2 regions of the Allobosea sp. 05T439 genome follow, and region 1 is predicted to be linked to the other one. Evidence: riboswitches for the same ligand, from Rfam matches in the RefSeq annotation. Region 1 holds a riboswitch; the other holds the start of a gene.
What was found. Region 1 has a riboswitch for thiamine pyrophosphate ahead of thiC (phosphomethylpyrimidine synthase ThiC). Riboswitches for the same ligand answer to the same signal wherever they lie in the genome.
Positions count from the first base shown of each region.

Region 1 (7,482 bases):
TGGGCGTAATAGCCGACGATCTGGTCGTCGGTGCGCAGGCTCGGCGGCGGGGCGATCATTACGCCGCCGGCGCCGAGATCCATCACCTGCCGCGCCAGCGAGCGCATAGCCGCAAAGCCCGGCGCCGAAACGCCGACGATGATCGGCTTGCCACCCATCTTCGCGACGGCGCGCTTGACGAGCCCGACGGACTCTTCCGGTTCGAGCTTCGGCGCCTCGCCCATGATGCCGAGCACGGTGATACCGTCAGAACCGATGCCGGCGTAGAAATCGAAGAGCCGGTCGGTGCTCGGCCAGTCGATGGCGCCATCGGGCGTGAAGGGGGTCGGCGCAATGGGATAGACGCCGCGGGCGTCAGGGGTCAGCTGCATGGTCAGGTTCCTCGAAGTCTCTTCAGGCGATCCGGGTGCGGACGGTGCCGACGCCGTCGATGGCGCCTTCCAGCACGTCGCCCTCGACGACGGCGGCGACACCTTCCGGCGTGCCGGTGAAGATCAGGTCGCCGGGAGCCAGCGCGACGAGGCCGGAAAGATAGGCGATCGTCTCCGGCACGCTCCAGATCAGCTTGGCGAGATCGGAGGTCTGGCGCACGCGGCCATTGACCGTGAGCTCGATCTTGCCGGCCGCGGGATGGCCGCTATGGCTCGCGGGCACGATCTCCCCGATCGGGGCCGACTGGTCGAAGCCCTTGCCCATGTCCCAGGGGCGGCCGGTCTTCTTGGCTTCGCCCTGCAGGTCGCGGCGGGTCATATCGAGCCCGGCCGCATAGCCATAGACATGCGAGAGCGCCTCGGAGACCGGGATGTCGCGCCCGCCGGTGCCAATCGCGACGACCAGCTCCATCTCGTGGTGCAGGTCCTTGGTCTTGCTGGGATAGGGCATGTCGGTGCCGTTGATCACCACTGCGTCCGCGGGCTTGGTGAAGAAGAACGGCTCCTCGCGGTCGGGATCGCCCCCCATTTCGCGGGTATGTTCGGCATAGTTGCGTCCGACGCAGAAGATGCGGCGCACGGGGAAGAGCCCGCCACCCGCTACCGGAACCGCGTTGATGGCGGGCGGTTCGATCACATAATTCGTCATGACGCAGCGCTCCCTCGATGTCGTGCCGTTCATGGGCGAGCGACGGGCGCGAAGCAAGGGGCCGGGCGCTCGTGGCGGGGCTGCGCGCCCGGCATTGCCGCGTGACGGTTCAGGTGGATGCGGGAGCTTCTGGCGGCGTCGGCAGCAGCCGCTCGAGCACCGCGCGCAGTGCGCGCGCGGCGGCCTCGACATCGTCCTGCACGAACAGCGCGCCGATCACGGCAATGCCGTCAGCCCCTGCCTCGATGACCGAGGCCGCATTCATTGCCGTGATGCCGGCGATGGCTCCGACCGGGAGCGGCCCCAATGCGGCAGCAGCCTTGCGCCGCAGGGCCGTGAAGCCGTCGAGACCGAGCGAGGAGCCGGCATTGTCCTTGTGCGAGGTCTGGAAGACACCGCCGATGCAGGCATAGTCGATCTTCGCCGAGGCCAATGCGGAGAGTTCATCCTCATGCTTCAGCGTCGCGCCGATGATGGCGCGGGGCCCGAGCAGGCGGCGGGCATCGTTCGGCTTCATGTCGTCGGCGCCGAGATGGACGCCGTCGGCACCGGAAGCGAGCGCGACATCGACGCGATCGTTGATCAGCAGCGGCACCCTTGTGCCGTGCAGGGCCGAGCGGATGGCCCGGGCCTCGCGCACCATCTCGCGCGTCGTCTCGGTCTTGGCGCGCAGCTGGATCAGGGTGGCGCCGCCATCGACCGCGGCACGCGCCAGGTCGGCCAGCGAGCGCCCGGCCGCGATCTGCGGATCGACAATGCCGTAAAGGCGGATATCAACGCTCACCCGTGCTCTCCCATCCGTTCGCGCAGCGTGGCCTCGTCCATCCCTGCCAGCGCGTCGATCAGGTGCACGGCGAAGCTGCCGGGCCCTTGCGATGTCTCTGCCGCAATCTCGCCGGCGACGCCATAGGCGGTCAGCGCGGCGGCGGCCGCGACTGCCGGATCGCCCTCGACCGCGCAGCATGCCGCGATCAGGGCGCCCGCTGCGCAGCCGACCCCGGTGACCCTCGTCATCAGCGGATGGCCATGGGAGACGGACAGCATGCCGCCTGCGCGCATGATCCGGTCGACCTTGCCGGTGGTGACGAGCGTGAGGTTGCGCTCGCGCGCCGTCTTGAGATCGGCAGCAAGCGCGGCCATCTCGGTCGCGTTGCCGCGCACGACGATGTTCGGCAGGCGCAAGACCTCGCGCGCCACGCGCTGGCGCAGCGGCGAGAGTTCGACGAAGACCGGATCGAAGACCAGCGGTTTCTGTCGGTCGCGCGCGACCTCCAGCAGCTTCGGGATGGCGAGTTCGCTCTCGGCATTGATCGTGCCGATGTTGATCAGGATCGCGCCGGCGCCCTCGGCCATTGCCGCGATCTCGTCGACATGGATCGCCATGGACGGGATCGCGCCGAAGGCGAGCAGCATGTTCGCCGTAATGTTCTGCGCCACCGTATTGGTGAGGCATTGCACCCGCGGGCGGCTCGCTGCCACCCGCGCCAGCACGCCTGCAACGACCGTCGCGTCGAGGCGGGCCGCGGTCATCGTCGCGCTCATTCCGCCGCCGGCAAGTAGAGATTGCCGCCCTTGGCGAGGAATTCCTGCGATTTCTCCGCCATGCCCTCGAGCGCCGCGCGTTCGTTCTCGCCCATCGCCAGCACTTCGGCGCGCAGATCCTGCGTGATCTTCATCGAGCAGAATTTCGGCCCGCACATCGAACAGAAATGCGCGACCTTGTGGGCATCCTTCGGCAGGGTCTCGTCATGGAAGGAACGTGCCGTATCGGGGTCGAGCGCCAGGTTGAACTGGTCCTCCCAGCGGAAGTCGAAGCGGGCGCGCGAGACCGCGTCGTCGCGGATCTTGGCCGCTGGATGGCCCTTGGCGAGATCGGCGGCATGGGCCGCGATCCGATAGGTGATGACGCCGGTCTTGACGTCGTCGCGGTTGGGAAGGCCGAGATGCTCCTTGGGCGTGACATAGCAGAGCATGGCGCAGCCGAACCAGCCGATCATCGCCGCGCCGATGCCCGAGGTGATGTGGTCGTAACCCGGCGCGATGTCGGTGGTCAGCGGTCCCAGCGTGTAGAACGGCGCCTCGCCGCATTCGCGCAGCTGCTTGTCCATGTTCTCCTTGATCTTGTGCATCGGCACGTGGCCCGGGCCCTCGATCATCACCTGGCAGCCCTTGTCCCAGGCGACCTTGGTGAGCTCGCCCAGCGTCTCCAGCTCGGCAAACTGGGCGCGGTCATTGGCGTCGGCGATCGAGCCCGGACGCAGGCCGTCGCCGAGCGAGAAGGAGACGTCATATTTGCGCATGATCTCGCAAATCTCGTCGAAGCGCTCGTAGAGGAAGCTCTCCTTGTGGTGCGCGAGGCACCAGCGCGCCATGATCGAGCCGCCGCGCGAGACGATGCCCGTGACGCGGCTCGCAGTGAGCGGGACATAGGGCAGGCGCACGCCGGCATGGATGGTGAAATAGTCGACGCCCTGCTCGGCCTGCTCGATCAGCGTGTCCTTGAAGACCTCCCAGTCGAGCTTGATCGGGTCGCCGCCGACCTTCTCAAGCGCCTGGTAGATCGGCACCGTGCCGATCGGAACCGGCGAGTTGCGCAGGATCCAGGAGCGGATGTTGTGGATGTTGCGGCCGGTCGACAGGTCCATCACCGTGTCGGCGCCCCAGCGGATCGCCCAGACCAGCTTCTCGACCTCCTCGGCAGCGCCGGACGTCACGGCCGAATTGCCGATATTGGCGTTGATCTTGACCAGGAAATTGCGGCCGATCGCCATCGGCTCCAGTTCGGGGTGGTTGATATTGGCCGGGATGATGGCGCGGCCGCGGGCGATTTCCTCGCGCACGAATTCAGGGGTGACGAATTCCGGAACCGAGGCGCCAAAGCTCTCGCCATCGGCATGGCGCTCGCGTGCGCCTTCGAGCATCGCGGCGCGGCCGAGATTCTCGCGATGCGCGACATAGATCATCTCGGGCGTGATGATGCCGGCCTTGGCGAACTCGTACTGGGTCGCCATCTGGCCGGGCTTCGCCTCGAGGATCGGGCGTGGGGCCGGGCAGGCGGGAACGAGCTGTTCAGGCGAGATATGGCCGTTATCGGCGGCAGTGACGGCGCGGCCGGGCACGGTCGTGAAGCCGGAGGCATCGAGCCAGGCGCGGCGCGGCTGCGGCAGGCCGGCATTCAGGTCGATCGTGACATCGCTCTCGGTGAACGGACCGGACGGGTCGTAGATCCGGACCGGCGGCTCGGAATCGGTGGTGAGCTGAACTTCGCGGAAGGGCACCCGCATCTCGGGATGGTCCGGCGGCGCGACATAGATCTTGCGCGAGCCGATGATCGGTCCGGTCGTCACGCTTTGAGGGGCAGCCTTGACGGTATTCTTCTGGGGCTTGGTGTGGGCGTTCATGGGATCTCCTCCTTGGTCCAAGGTTCAGGAGATCCGGGTTTAGAAGCGGTCCAGTCGCTGTCTGCGGGTACACGTGTGGCGCACGCCGCGTTCCAGTCCCTCCGCCGGTATGACCCGGATCAGGTTCGACGGGTTCGGCTTTGGACGCCATCTCAGCTCTTGCGAGCACCCCTCGGAACGAAGCGGAGGTTAGGGCCGGCGGCTCTTGAACGCAACCGGCAAGGGGCGGGATGCGGCCCTGCCATGCGGCGCCGGAATGCCGGGCTCAGGCGAGAATGTCGACGTTCTGGCCCTGGCCAGCGGCAAGAGTAGCCTTCTGGGACTCGGCACTCTGCTGCAGCATATCCACGAGCGCTTGGTCGGACGTCGCCTGCTGCTTCACCATCGCTGTCTGCAAGGTCTGGCGGGTCGAGGCTGCCTGGCTTGCGGCAAAGCCCTGCGCGATCGCGACGGTTGTCTCACTCATCTCAACTCTCCTTACGACAGGTCTTAAGCCGGAGAGCTTGCTGATTCCTGAATCCCCTGATCCGGGGAGACCGGCGCGACGGTCGCCCGCCGCGCCGGTTCTATTGGTTCACTGCGGCTGATTCTGCCCGGCCAGCAGCGGGGTGATGCGTCGGAGCGTGACGCGGCGGTTCTCGCGGGCGGCCTCCTGCGTCTGCACCTTGAGATACTGCTCGCCATAGCCCTGCGTCGTCAGGTTCTCCGGCGGCACCTGGAAATCGCGCGTCAGGATCTCGGCGACCGATTGGGCCCGGCGATCCGAGAGCGAGAGGTTGTCGACATCCGAGCCGACGGCGTCGGTATGGCCCTCGACCAGGAAAACCTCATTCGGCGCGCGCTGCAGTGCCTGGCTGATCGAGGCGGCAATCACCGAGAGCCGCTGCGCCTGGTTGGGGGTGACCTCCCAGGACCCGGTCTCGAAGGTTACCGTGTCGATATCGACGCTGCGCATGCGGGCGCGCAGGTCCGGCGAGTAGCGGACCTCGTCGAGCGTGTAGCGGCGCGGGATCGCGGCGATCGGCGGGGCGGTGATCGTCTCATAGATCAGGCGCTGGTCGGCCTGCTCGGCGTCGACGATATAGCGCTCGCGCGGGATCGGCAGCGGCGGCGGCGGCAGCACGACGACCTCGTCCGAGAAGCGCATATCCGGCCGATCGCGGCGGGTGTTGTCGATCATCACGATCTCATCGCCATCGCGCATGCGCCGGGTCCGGCGGATCAGGCGGCCATCCTCGTCGGTCACGGTGATGATGCGGCTGCCGTCCGGCCGTTCGAACACGGTGACGTTCTCGTCTCCGCGCCGTTCGGTCCGTCCCTGCCAGCCGAGGTCGCGGAAGCGCTCGGTCTCGTCGCGGCGGATGATGGCACGGTCGTCGTCGCGGATGATCGTGCGACCGGGCTCGCGAATGATCGTGACGTCGCCCTCGCGGCGCTCCTCGCGGCGCCCGCGGACATCGTCGAGGCGGGTCGCGCCCTGCGTCGCCATGATGCCGCCGAGCACGCCGACGCCAAGGCCGATCGCAGCCGCGCCACCGAGGCCGATGCCACCGCGACGGCCCTGCCGGTCAGGCGGGGGCAGTTGCCCGGGTCCAGCGGCTGGAGGCTGGCCGGCCGGAGGCGGAGCGAGCGTCTGGCCCGGCTGCGGCGGTGCAACGGGCGGCGGGACTGCGCCGGGCGCGCGACCGCCGGGGGGCGGGGCGAGCGGGGCTGCTGCCGGCGGCTGAGCGGGTAGCGGCGCCGGAACCTGACCGGGTGTTGCAGAAGGCGGTTGGCCGGCTGGCGGCGCGCCGGGCGCACGACCACCCGGAGGCGGCACCAGCGGCTGGGTCACGGGCGGCTGAGCTTGCGGGGCAGTTCCTGGCACCGGCGCTGGTGTCGGGCGAGCCGCCGGGGGTTGGGTAGGAGCCGTCGCTGGCGCCTGGCCGGGAGCGGTCACAGGCGGTTGGCCGGCTGGCGGCGCGCCGGGCGCACGACCACCCGGAGGCGGCGCCAGTGGCTGGGTGGCGGGCGGCTGGGCTTGCGGAGCCGTTCCTGGCACCGGTGCTGGCGTCGGGCGAGCCGCCGGAGGCTGGCCCGGAGCTGCCGCTGGCGCCTGGCCGGCCGGGGGCGTGCCGGGCGCACGGCCGGCAGGAGGTGGCGCCAGCGGGGCGGTAGCGGGCGGCTGGGTTTGCGGAGCCGCTCCGGGAGCGCGTCCCCCTGCTGGGGGCGTCAACGGTGCGGTTGCCGGCGGCTGCGCCTGTGGGGCGGGAATCGGACGGGCTGCCGGCGGCTGCACGGGGGCCGGGACGGGCGGCTGGGCGCGCGGCGGCACGGCCTGAGGCTGGCTGGGCTGGGCTGGAGGAGCCGGGCGCGGCACCGCCGGGATTGGCTGAGGCGCGGAGGAGGGCGGGGGCGCGGGTTGCGGCCGTATGGCTGGTGGGCGTCCGGGTTCGCCGGCGCCCGGCGGCACGGGGCGCGGCATCTGCGGCTCGCGGCGCGGTTCAGGCGGCGGCGCGGCGCGTGGGCGTGGCTGCGCGGGTGGCGCTGCGCTTGGCGCCGGAGGCGCGACCGGCCGCTGGATCGCAGGCGGCGCCCCGGGTGCTCCGGGAGCGGGCCGCGGGCGTTCGGCCCCAGGCGGGCGCGCCTCGCCGGGCGCGGCTGGGGCTCCCGGGGGGCGAGGCCGGCGCGGCTGTCCGGGCTCTTCGTCCGACGGCGCAGGAGCCTGCGCTAATCTCATCGGTGCCTGCGCCGGTTCGACCGCGAAGCCGCCATGCGACAGGGTCAGGCCGGGAAGGACAGTACCGATCAGAAGCCAGTTTTTCGTGCGCGTCATGAGTTCCGTTTCCGTTTCAGTGGCTCGGGCTATCAGCGCGCGTGCGCACTGAACCCGCCATGAACCGAAAACGGCCGAAATCGGGCAGGGTTCCTCCCCGCCCGACCCGAGCTGTGCGGGCTAAAGCCCGGCCTCGGCCTTTGCATAGCGCGCGATCTCGGCGTGGCTGGCAAACCAGCAATCGCC
Region 1 covers NZ_JBFTKP010000008.1:95,810-103,291, reverse strand. The annotation lists gene AC1DIO_RS11615 (dihydrodipicolinate synthase family protein) at 1-371, opposite strand, end outside; gene AC1DIO_RS11610 (fumarylacetoacetate hydrolase family protein) at 394-1,080, opposite strand; gene thiE (thiamine phosphate synthase) at 1,190-1,864, opposite strand; gene AC1DIO_RS11600 (hydroxyethylthiazole kinase) at 1,861-2,610, opposite strand; gene thiC (phosphomethylpyrimidine synthase ThiC) at 2,619-4,481, opposite strand; TPP riboswitch at 4,560-4,664, opposite strand; gene AC1DIO_RS11590 (hypothetical protein) at 4,747-4,947, opposite strand; gene AC1DIO_RS11585 (OmpA family protein) at 5,056-6,315, opposite strand; gene AC1DIO_RS11580 (polysaccharide deacetylase family protein) at 7,417-7,482, opposite strand, start outside.

Region 2 (7,482 bases), on a different contig from region 1:
CTCAGGTGTAACGACGAGAACGGCGTCGGCAGCCGCGATCTCGTTCTTGAGGCGCGTCGCGCTTGCCGGCCAGTTCGCCTCGAGATCCTGATTGTAGAGTGGCAGATCGTCGATCGTGATGACGCTCGCCTCGAAGGCGCCGGAGCCGAGTCGCGACAGCGCGACGGCGAGCTTGCCGTTGATGGAATCCTTGCGTGCGCTGCCAATGATGACGGCGAGCTTCAGCTTTGCCATGGGAGTTTTCCTTGGTTACAAAAAGAGACCGAGGCTCAATAAATGCCTGTGTCAAAGCCACGCAAGGAGGCACAATTTTGTCACCAGAGAACCTGCATGTGCCTCACGAGTGCCGCGCCGTTGGCGAGATGCTGTCCCGCGTCGGCGACAAGTGGACGATGCTGGTCGTAGATCTGCTCGGCGGAGGGCCGAAGCGCTTCACCGAGATCAAGCGCGCGCTCGGCAGCATCTCGCAGCGCATGCTGACGCTGACGGTGCGCAATCTGGAGCGCGACGGCCTCGTCACGCGCACACAGTTCCAGACGATTCCGCCACGCGTCGATTATGAGTTGACCGAACTCGGGCACTCACTGCGCTATCCCGTCAAGGCGCTCAGCGATTGGGTCGTCGCGAACCGGCGCGACATCACGGCCGCGCGGAGCCGCTTCGACGAAGCGCAGGAGCCGAAGCGCAAGCTTCTCAAACTCGCCTGAGAGAAAAACTCAGCGCCGCCGCGCTTCCAGCGGCAGCGAATCGAACAGGCTCGGCACATCGCTGGTGCGCGCCTTCTCGATCGTCAGCATGCGCAGCTTGGTCTCCACCCCGCCATCGGCTGAGAAGCCGCCGGTCTTGCCGTTGGCCGCCAGGACGCGGTGACAGGGCACGATGATGGGAAAGGGATTCTCTCCCAACGCGACACCAACAGCGCGCGCTGCGCCCGGCTCTCCGATCCGCGCCGCGACTTCGCCATAGGTCAAAGTTTCGCCTGGCGGGATGCTCAGGGCAACGGCATAGACCTTTCGGTTGAAGGCCGAGAGACCGTCCATCTCGATAGGCAGGTGAGCAAGATCCCGCTTCTCTCCCCGCAGCAATGCCATGATCGCGCCAATCGCATCCTGCACGAACGGCGGAGCAGCGCTTTCGACAGCCTCCGGATAGCGCCGAGCCAACCGCTGGCGGGCTCGCGCCTCATCCTGCTCCGGCAGTTGCGCACCGATCAGGCGTTCGGCATTCCAGACCAGCGCGCAGGCGCCGATTGCCGTATCGAACAGGCAGAAACCCTGGCTCATCACGCCTCCCGACGGAAGCGGCGGCCTCAGACGTAGAGCCGCTCGCCTTCAAGCCCTTTGTACATCGCTGCGACCTGCTCGCCATAGCCGTTGAAGAGCAGTGTCGGTCGACGCTCGCGCGAACCGAGAACCTGCTCGCTGGCCTGGCTCCAGCGTGGATGCGGCACCTCCGGGTTCACATTGGCCCAGAAGCCGTATTCCGACGATTGCAGAGCCTCCCAGAAGGTCTTGGGCCGCTCGGCGACGAAGCTGATCCGCGCAATCGACTTCACCGATTTGAAGCCGTACTTCCACGGCGTGATCAGGCGAACCGGCGCACCATGCTGATTCGGCAGTGGCTTGCCGTAGATCCCCGTCACCATCAGCGTCAGGTCGTTATTCGCCTCCGCCATAGTCAGCCCCTCGGTATAGGGCCAGGGATACCAGCGTTGCGTCTGCCCGGAGGCGACGCGCGGGTTAAGGAAGGTTTCGAACTTGACGTATTTGGCACTCGAGAGCGGTTTCGCCAGCGCCACCAGGGCCTTCAGCGGAAAGCCGGTCCAGGGCACGGCCATTGCCCAGCTCTCGACGCAGCGGAAGCGATAGAGCCGCTCCTCAAGCGGCATCTTGCGGACGAGATCGTCGAACCCGATCTCGAATGGCTTCTCGACCATGCCGTCGATCGCGATGTTCCAGGGCCGCGTCGGCAGCTTCTTCGCCGCACTGACGACATCCTTGGACATGCCGAATTCGTAGAAATTATTGTAGTTCGCCGCCAGCTCCTCGTCGGTCACCGGCCGGTCGAGCGTGTAGCTCGCATTGCGCTTGGCAGGATAGAGATCGAGCGTCGGATCCGCGCCTTGCGCGGCTGCGATCTGGGGCAATGTACTCCCGGCGATCAGCCCCGCGCTCCCGCCGAGAAAGGCCCGGCGGTTCATGGCGATATGTTCGGGAGTGGCCTGGCTTTCGGGCAATTCCCAGCCAGGGCGGCGTTTGATCAGCATCGACGGACATGCTCCGTTTCAGAGAGCGAAGCTTAGTCCACAGATGAGCTTCAAGTGCAATTCACGAGGGGGAGAGGCATCGGGCCCCTCACCGCATGGCTCCATGCATCCCGGCCCAAGCGAAGCGCAGGACCGGGATGACGTCGGAGTGTTTGGAGTGGACGCGTCAGCCGCGCGCTTCCAGCGCCTTGACGATCGCATCGCCCATCTCGGCGGTCGAGACGGCATTGGCGCCCGGCGCGGCGATGTCCTTGGTGCGGGTGCCGGCGCCAAGCACATCGGCGATCGCGCCTTCGAGCCGGTCGGCCGCCTCGATGGCGCCGAAGGAGTAGCGCAGCGCCATCGCAAAGGAGCCGATCATCGCGATCGGATTCGCCAGGCCCTTGCCGGCAATGTCGGGAGCCGAGCCGTGGACGGGCTCGTAAAGCGCCTTGCGCTTGCCGGTGGCCGGATCTTCAGCACCAAGCGAAGCGGAGGGCAGCATGCCGAGCGAGCCGGTCAGCATCGCCGCGACGTCGGAGAGAATATCGCCGAACAGGTTGTCGCAGACGATGACGTCGTACTGCTTCGGCCAGCGCACGAGCTGCATGGCGCAATTGTCGGCGAGCACATGCTCGAGTTCGACATCCCGGTAGTCCTTGGCGTGCAGGGCCGTGACCGTCTGCTTCCAGAGCACGCCGGTCTTCATGACGTTGTGCTTCTCGGCCGAGGAGACCTTGTTGCGGCGGGTGCGTGCCAGCTCGAAGGCGACGCGCGCGATGCGTTCGATTTCGGGCGTGGTGTAGAGCTGGGTATCGACGCCGCGCTTGGAACCGTCCTCCAGCGTGACGATCTCCTTGGGCTCGCCGAAATAGACGCCGCCGGTGAGCTCACGCACGATCAGGATGTCGAGCCCCTCGACCACCTCGGGCTTGAGCGAGGAGGCGGAAGCCAGCGCCGGATAGCAGATCGCAGGCCGCAGATTCGCAAACAGGCCAAGATCCTTGCGCAAGCGCAGCAGGCCGGCTTCGGGGCGATGCTGATAGGGCACATCCGCCCATTTCGGGCCGCCCACAGCGCCGAACAGCACCGCATCGGCATCCTGGGCGAGCTTCATGTCGCCTTCCGAGATCGCCGCCTTGTGCGCGTCATAGGCAGCGCCGCCGACAAGTCCGCGCTCGATGGCGAAGGAGGCGAGGCCCTGCCTCTCGAACCAGCCGACGATCTTCTCGACCTGGCCGGTCACTTCGGGACCGATGCCGTCGCCCGGCAGGAGGAGGAGCTTGTGGGTCGCCATGGTCGCCTCACGCGTTTGTCGGATGTTGCTGGGGCCAGAGCGGCCTTGCCGGGCTGATTAGGCGGGGAACGGGAGTGACGCAAGCGCAGCCGCGGGGCAGCGCGCCTGCGCGGCAAGCAGAAGCTGTACGATCGGCACCAGCATCGAACCGCTTCACTCCGGCCGGAGTGAAGCGGAGAGCTGGAAGCCGTCGCAGAGCGCGACGATGGTTTCCGGATCGGAGCCGCTAGCGCAGTGCCTCTGGCATCAGCCAGTATCCCGACGGCAACGGGTGCTCCGTCCTCAGGCCTTCTTCTCCATGTTCCAGAAGAACTGGACGGGCGAGAGCACCATGCCGGTCAGGCTCTTGCGATAGGCCATTGGCTGCTGCACCAGCCCCGCCGGCGCATAGGGCACCGTCTCGAAGGCGCGCTTCTCGATCGAGGCGGCCAGCTCCTTCTGCTTGGCCACCTCAGGCGTTGCAATCCACTGATCGCGCAGACCTTCCAGCGTGGCATCCTCCGGCCAGCCGAACCAGGCGGCAGGGCCATTGCTGCGCAACAGCGGATGCAGCGCGGGATTGAGCACGTCGGCGCCCGACCAGAGCGTGTGGAACACCGACCAGCCGCCCTGGTCCGGCAATCCGCGGTTGGAACGCCTGCCGATGAAGCTGGCCCAATCGGTCGCGACCAGATCGACAGTCATGCCGAGCTTCTTCAGCAGTTCCTGTGTCACCAGGCACTGGTTATAGGCGATCGGCTGGTCGGCGGGTGCCAGTAGCAACACCTTCTCGTTCTTGTAGCCGGCCTCCTGCAGCATGGCCTTGGCCCGCTCCAGATTGTTGCCGAGTGCAGCCTGTCCGCCCGCTCCGGTCGACATCGGCGAGCCCGGCGTGAAGAAGGTCTTGCACTCCTTGTAGTAGTCCTTGCTGCCGACGACCGCCTCCATGTAGTCGGTCTGATCGATTGCCATCATCACCGCCCGGCGGATGCCGGGATTGTTGAAGGGCGGCTGCAGATGGTTGAAACGCATCAGCAAGATCAGTCCCAGCGGCACGTTCTCGATCGCGATCTCGGGATTGCTCTTGAGCAGGGGCAGGAGATCGACCGGCGGCTGTTCGTACCAGTCGACCTCGCCCTGCATCAGCGCGCCGACTGCGGCTGAAACCTCGGTCAGCGGCAACCATTCGATACGGTCGATCTTGGCGACCTTGCCGCCAGCGGCCCAGGACGGAGCCTCCTCTCGTGGCCTGTACTTGGCGAAGCGCTCATAGATCGCGTTCTGGCCCGGCACCCATTGCTTGTCCATGAAGCGCCAGGGTCCGGAACCGATCGCCTCCGTGATGTTCTTGGTTGGCTCCATCATGGCCACGCGCTCGGGCATCATGAAGGGCACGTTCGAGGAGAGCTTGCCGAGCGCGTCCGGCAGCATCGGGAAGGGCTTCTTCAGGCGGATGGCGAAGGTGCGCTGATCGACGACATCGTAACCCTCGACGAATGTCGCGAAAGTCTGCCCGAAGGCATCGCGCGCCGACCAACGCTTGATCGAGGCAATGCAGTCCTGCGCCCTGACCGGCTGCTCGTCGTGGAACATCAGTCCGTCGCGCAGATGGAAGGTCCAGCGCAGCCCGTCCGGCGCAGTCTCCCAGCTCTCGACCATTTGCGGCTGGATGCGGAACTGCGCGTCCGTCGCAAAGAGGGTATCATATATCAGATAGCCGTGATTGCGGATAACATAGCTCGTAGCGACGATCGGATCGAGGGAGGGCAACGGCGTTGACGGAATGAAGCGCAGCGTATTGGCGCGCGACTGCGCGCGCGACGGAAATCCAACGAGGCTGGAAGCGGTTAAAGCGGAACTTCCGGCCAGAATCTGACGGCGATTGAGTCGCATTCGGCATCCCCTTGCTCTTGAGCTTTCGCGCCTGGCGCGCCTGCCTTCTGTTAAGCAAGAGATATACCAGCATGACCATGCGGCCAGACGCAATGGCCCTTGCGATGGCCAGGCGGCATCAACTGGACTCGCCCCGGCCCGCTCGCTATTCCCTTGACCGTCTCAACGGGGTGCCCGGCGATTTCGGGCTGAGAGGGAAGCGCAGGGCTTTCAACCCGTCGAACCTGATCCGGATCGTGCCGGCGGAGGGATTGAGCACTGGCGTCTCGCATCCGGAGACCGCCTTCCCTCTCGACCGTCATGGCCTGCCGTCGAATGCATGCGGGGTGACGCCATGACCTTTCTGAACAACCGGTTGACCCGGATCGCCGCCGCGCTCTCGGCGCTCCTGCTCGCGACGCCGTCCATGGCCCAGGAGAAACCGGCACTGACGGTCTACACTTATTCCTCCTTCACCGGGAAATACGGTCCCGGCGCGAAAGTGAAGGCGGCCTTCGAGGCGCAATGCAGTTGCACGCTGAACTGGGTCGCAAGCGATGATGCCGGCTCCCTCGTCGCGCGCCTGAAGCTGGAGGGTGAGGCGACCAAGGCCGATGCCGTGCTCGGCCTCGACATGAACCTTGCTGCAGAAGCCAAGGCGACGGGACTGTTCCAGCCCCATGGCCAGGACCGTGCCGCGCTCACTTTGCCCATCGCCTGGACTGACGATACCTTCCTGCCCTTCGATTGGGGGCATCTCGCCTTCGTCTATGATTCAACCAAACTTGCCGCGCCGCCCACCAGCCTGAAGCAGCTTGTCGACGATCCGAATGGGCCAAAGCTCGTGCTGCAGGACCCGCGCACCAGCGCGCCCGGGCTTGGCTTCCTGCTCTGGATGCGATCCGTCTATGGCGACGGCGCTGACGCCGCCTGGACCAGGCTCAAGCCGCGCATCGTCACCTTCACCAAGGGCTGGTCCGAGGCCTACGGACTCTTCCTCAAGGGCGAGGCCGACATGGTGCTCTCCTACGCGACATCGCCGGCCTATCACATCGGCGCCGAGAAGAAGACGCAGTACAAGGCCGCCCCCTTCAGCGAAGGCCACTATCTGCATGTCGAACTCGCCGGCATGACGCGCACGACGCGGCAGCCGGAACTCGCCAAACGCTTCCTCGCCTTCACGCTTTCGGACGCCTTCCAATCGCTGATCCCGGAAGGCAACTGGATGATGCCGGCGAAACAGGCGACAGGTGGACTGCCGGCTTCATTCGCCGATGTCGTCAAGCCGGAACGAACCTTGCTGTTCACGCCGGACGAGGTGCGCACGCAGCGCCGAACCTTCATCGACGCCTGGCTCGCCGCAGCGAGCCGCTGAGGCCTTGCTCCGCCCGGCCACGCTCACTGCGCTTGCCATCCTTGCGCTCGCCGGCGCCTCGCTCGCCGGGCTGGCGCGAGCCGGCGGCGACGTCGCGGCCCTGTCGTCGCTCGGCCCCTATCTCGCTCGCCTCGTCGCAGGAGCGACCGTCCAGGCGGGCCTGTCGATGCTGCTCTCGCTTCTGCTGGGCACGGCACTGGCGCTTGCCTTGCTGCGCCGCCGCTTCCCAAGCCGCAACCTCCTGCTCGCCGTGCTGACCGCCGCCGCCGTCGCACCGACGATCGTGATCGTCTTCGGCGTCATCGCGATCTATGGCCGTTCCGGGTTGCTCGGCGACCTGGCGCGTGCCGTCGGTGCTGAACCGCCGGCGATCTACGGGCTCCAGGGTATCCTGATCGCGCATGTGCTGATGAATACGCCGCTGGTGACGCGCACGCTGCTTCAGGCCTTCGGCCGCGAACCGGGCGAGCGGAGGCGCCTGGCGTCGGCACTCGGCTTCTCCGCCGCCGATTGTTTCCGGCATCTCGACTGGCCCGTGATCCGGCGCGAAGCCCCGGCGCTAGCCACCTTCGTCTTTCTGCTCTGCTTCACGAGCTTTGCCGTCGTGCTCTCGCTCGGTGGCGGGCCTGCCAATGCGACGCTGGAAGTCGCGATCTACGAAGCGGTCCGTTTCGAGGCCGATTTCGCCCGCGCGGCCGCTCTCGCCAGCCTCCA
Region 2 covers NZ_JBFTKP010000002.1:195,724-203,205, forward strand. The annotation lists gene AC1DIO_RS02915 (NADPH-dependent FMN reductase) at 1-234, opposite strand, end outside; gene AC1DIO_RS02920 (winged helix-turn-helix transcriptional regulator) at 363-707, shown strand; gene AC1DIO_RS02925 (methylated-DNA--[protein]-cysteine S-methyltransferase) at 717-1,283, opposite strand; gene msrP (protein-methionine-sulfoxide reductase catalytic subunit MsrP) at 1,310-2,266, opposite strand; gene leuB (3-isopropylmalate dehydrogenase) at 2,433-3,542, opposite strand; gene AC1DIO_RS02940 (ABC transporter substrate-binding protein) at 3,825-5,414, opposite strand; TPP riboswitch at 5,571-5,682, shown strand; gene thiB (thiamine ABC transporter substrate binding subunit) at 5,749-6,768, shown strand; gene AC1DIO_RS02950 (ABC transporter permease family protein) at 6,773-7,482, shown strand, end outside.
Region 2: linked by a shared signal. The riboswitch ahead of thiB (thiamine ABC transporter substrate binding subunit) and the one ahead of thiC (phosphomethylpyrimidine synthase ThiC) in region 1 are both predicted to bind thiamine pyrophosphate.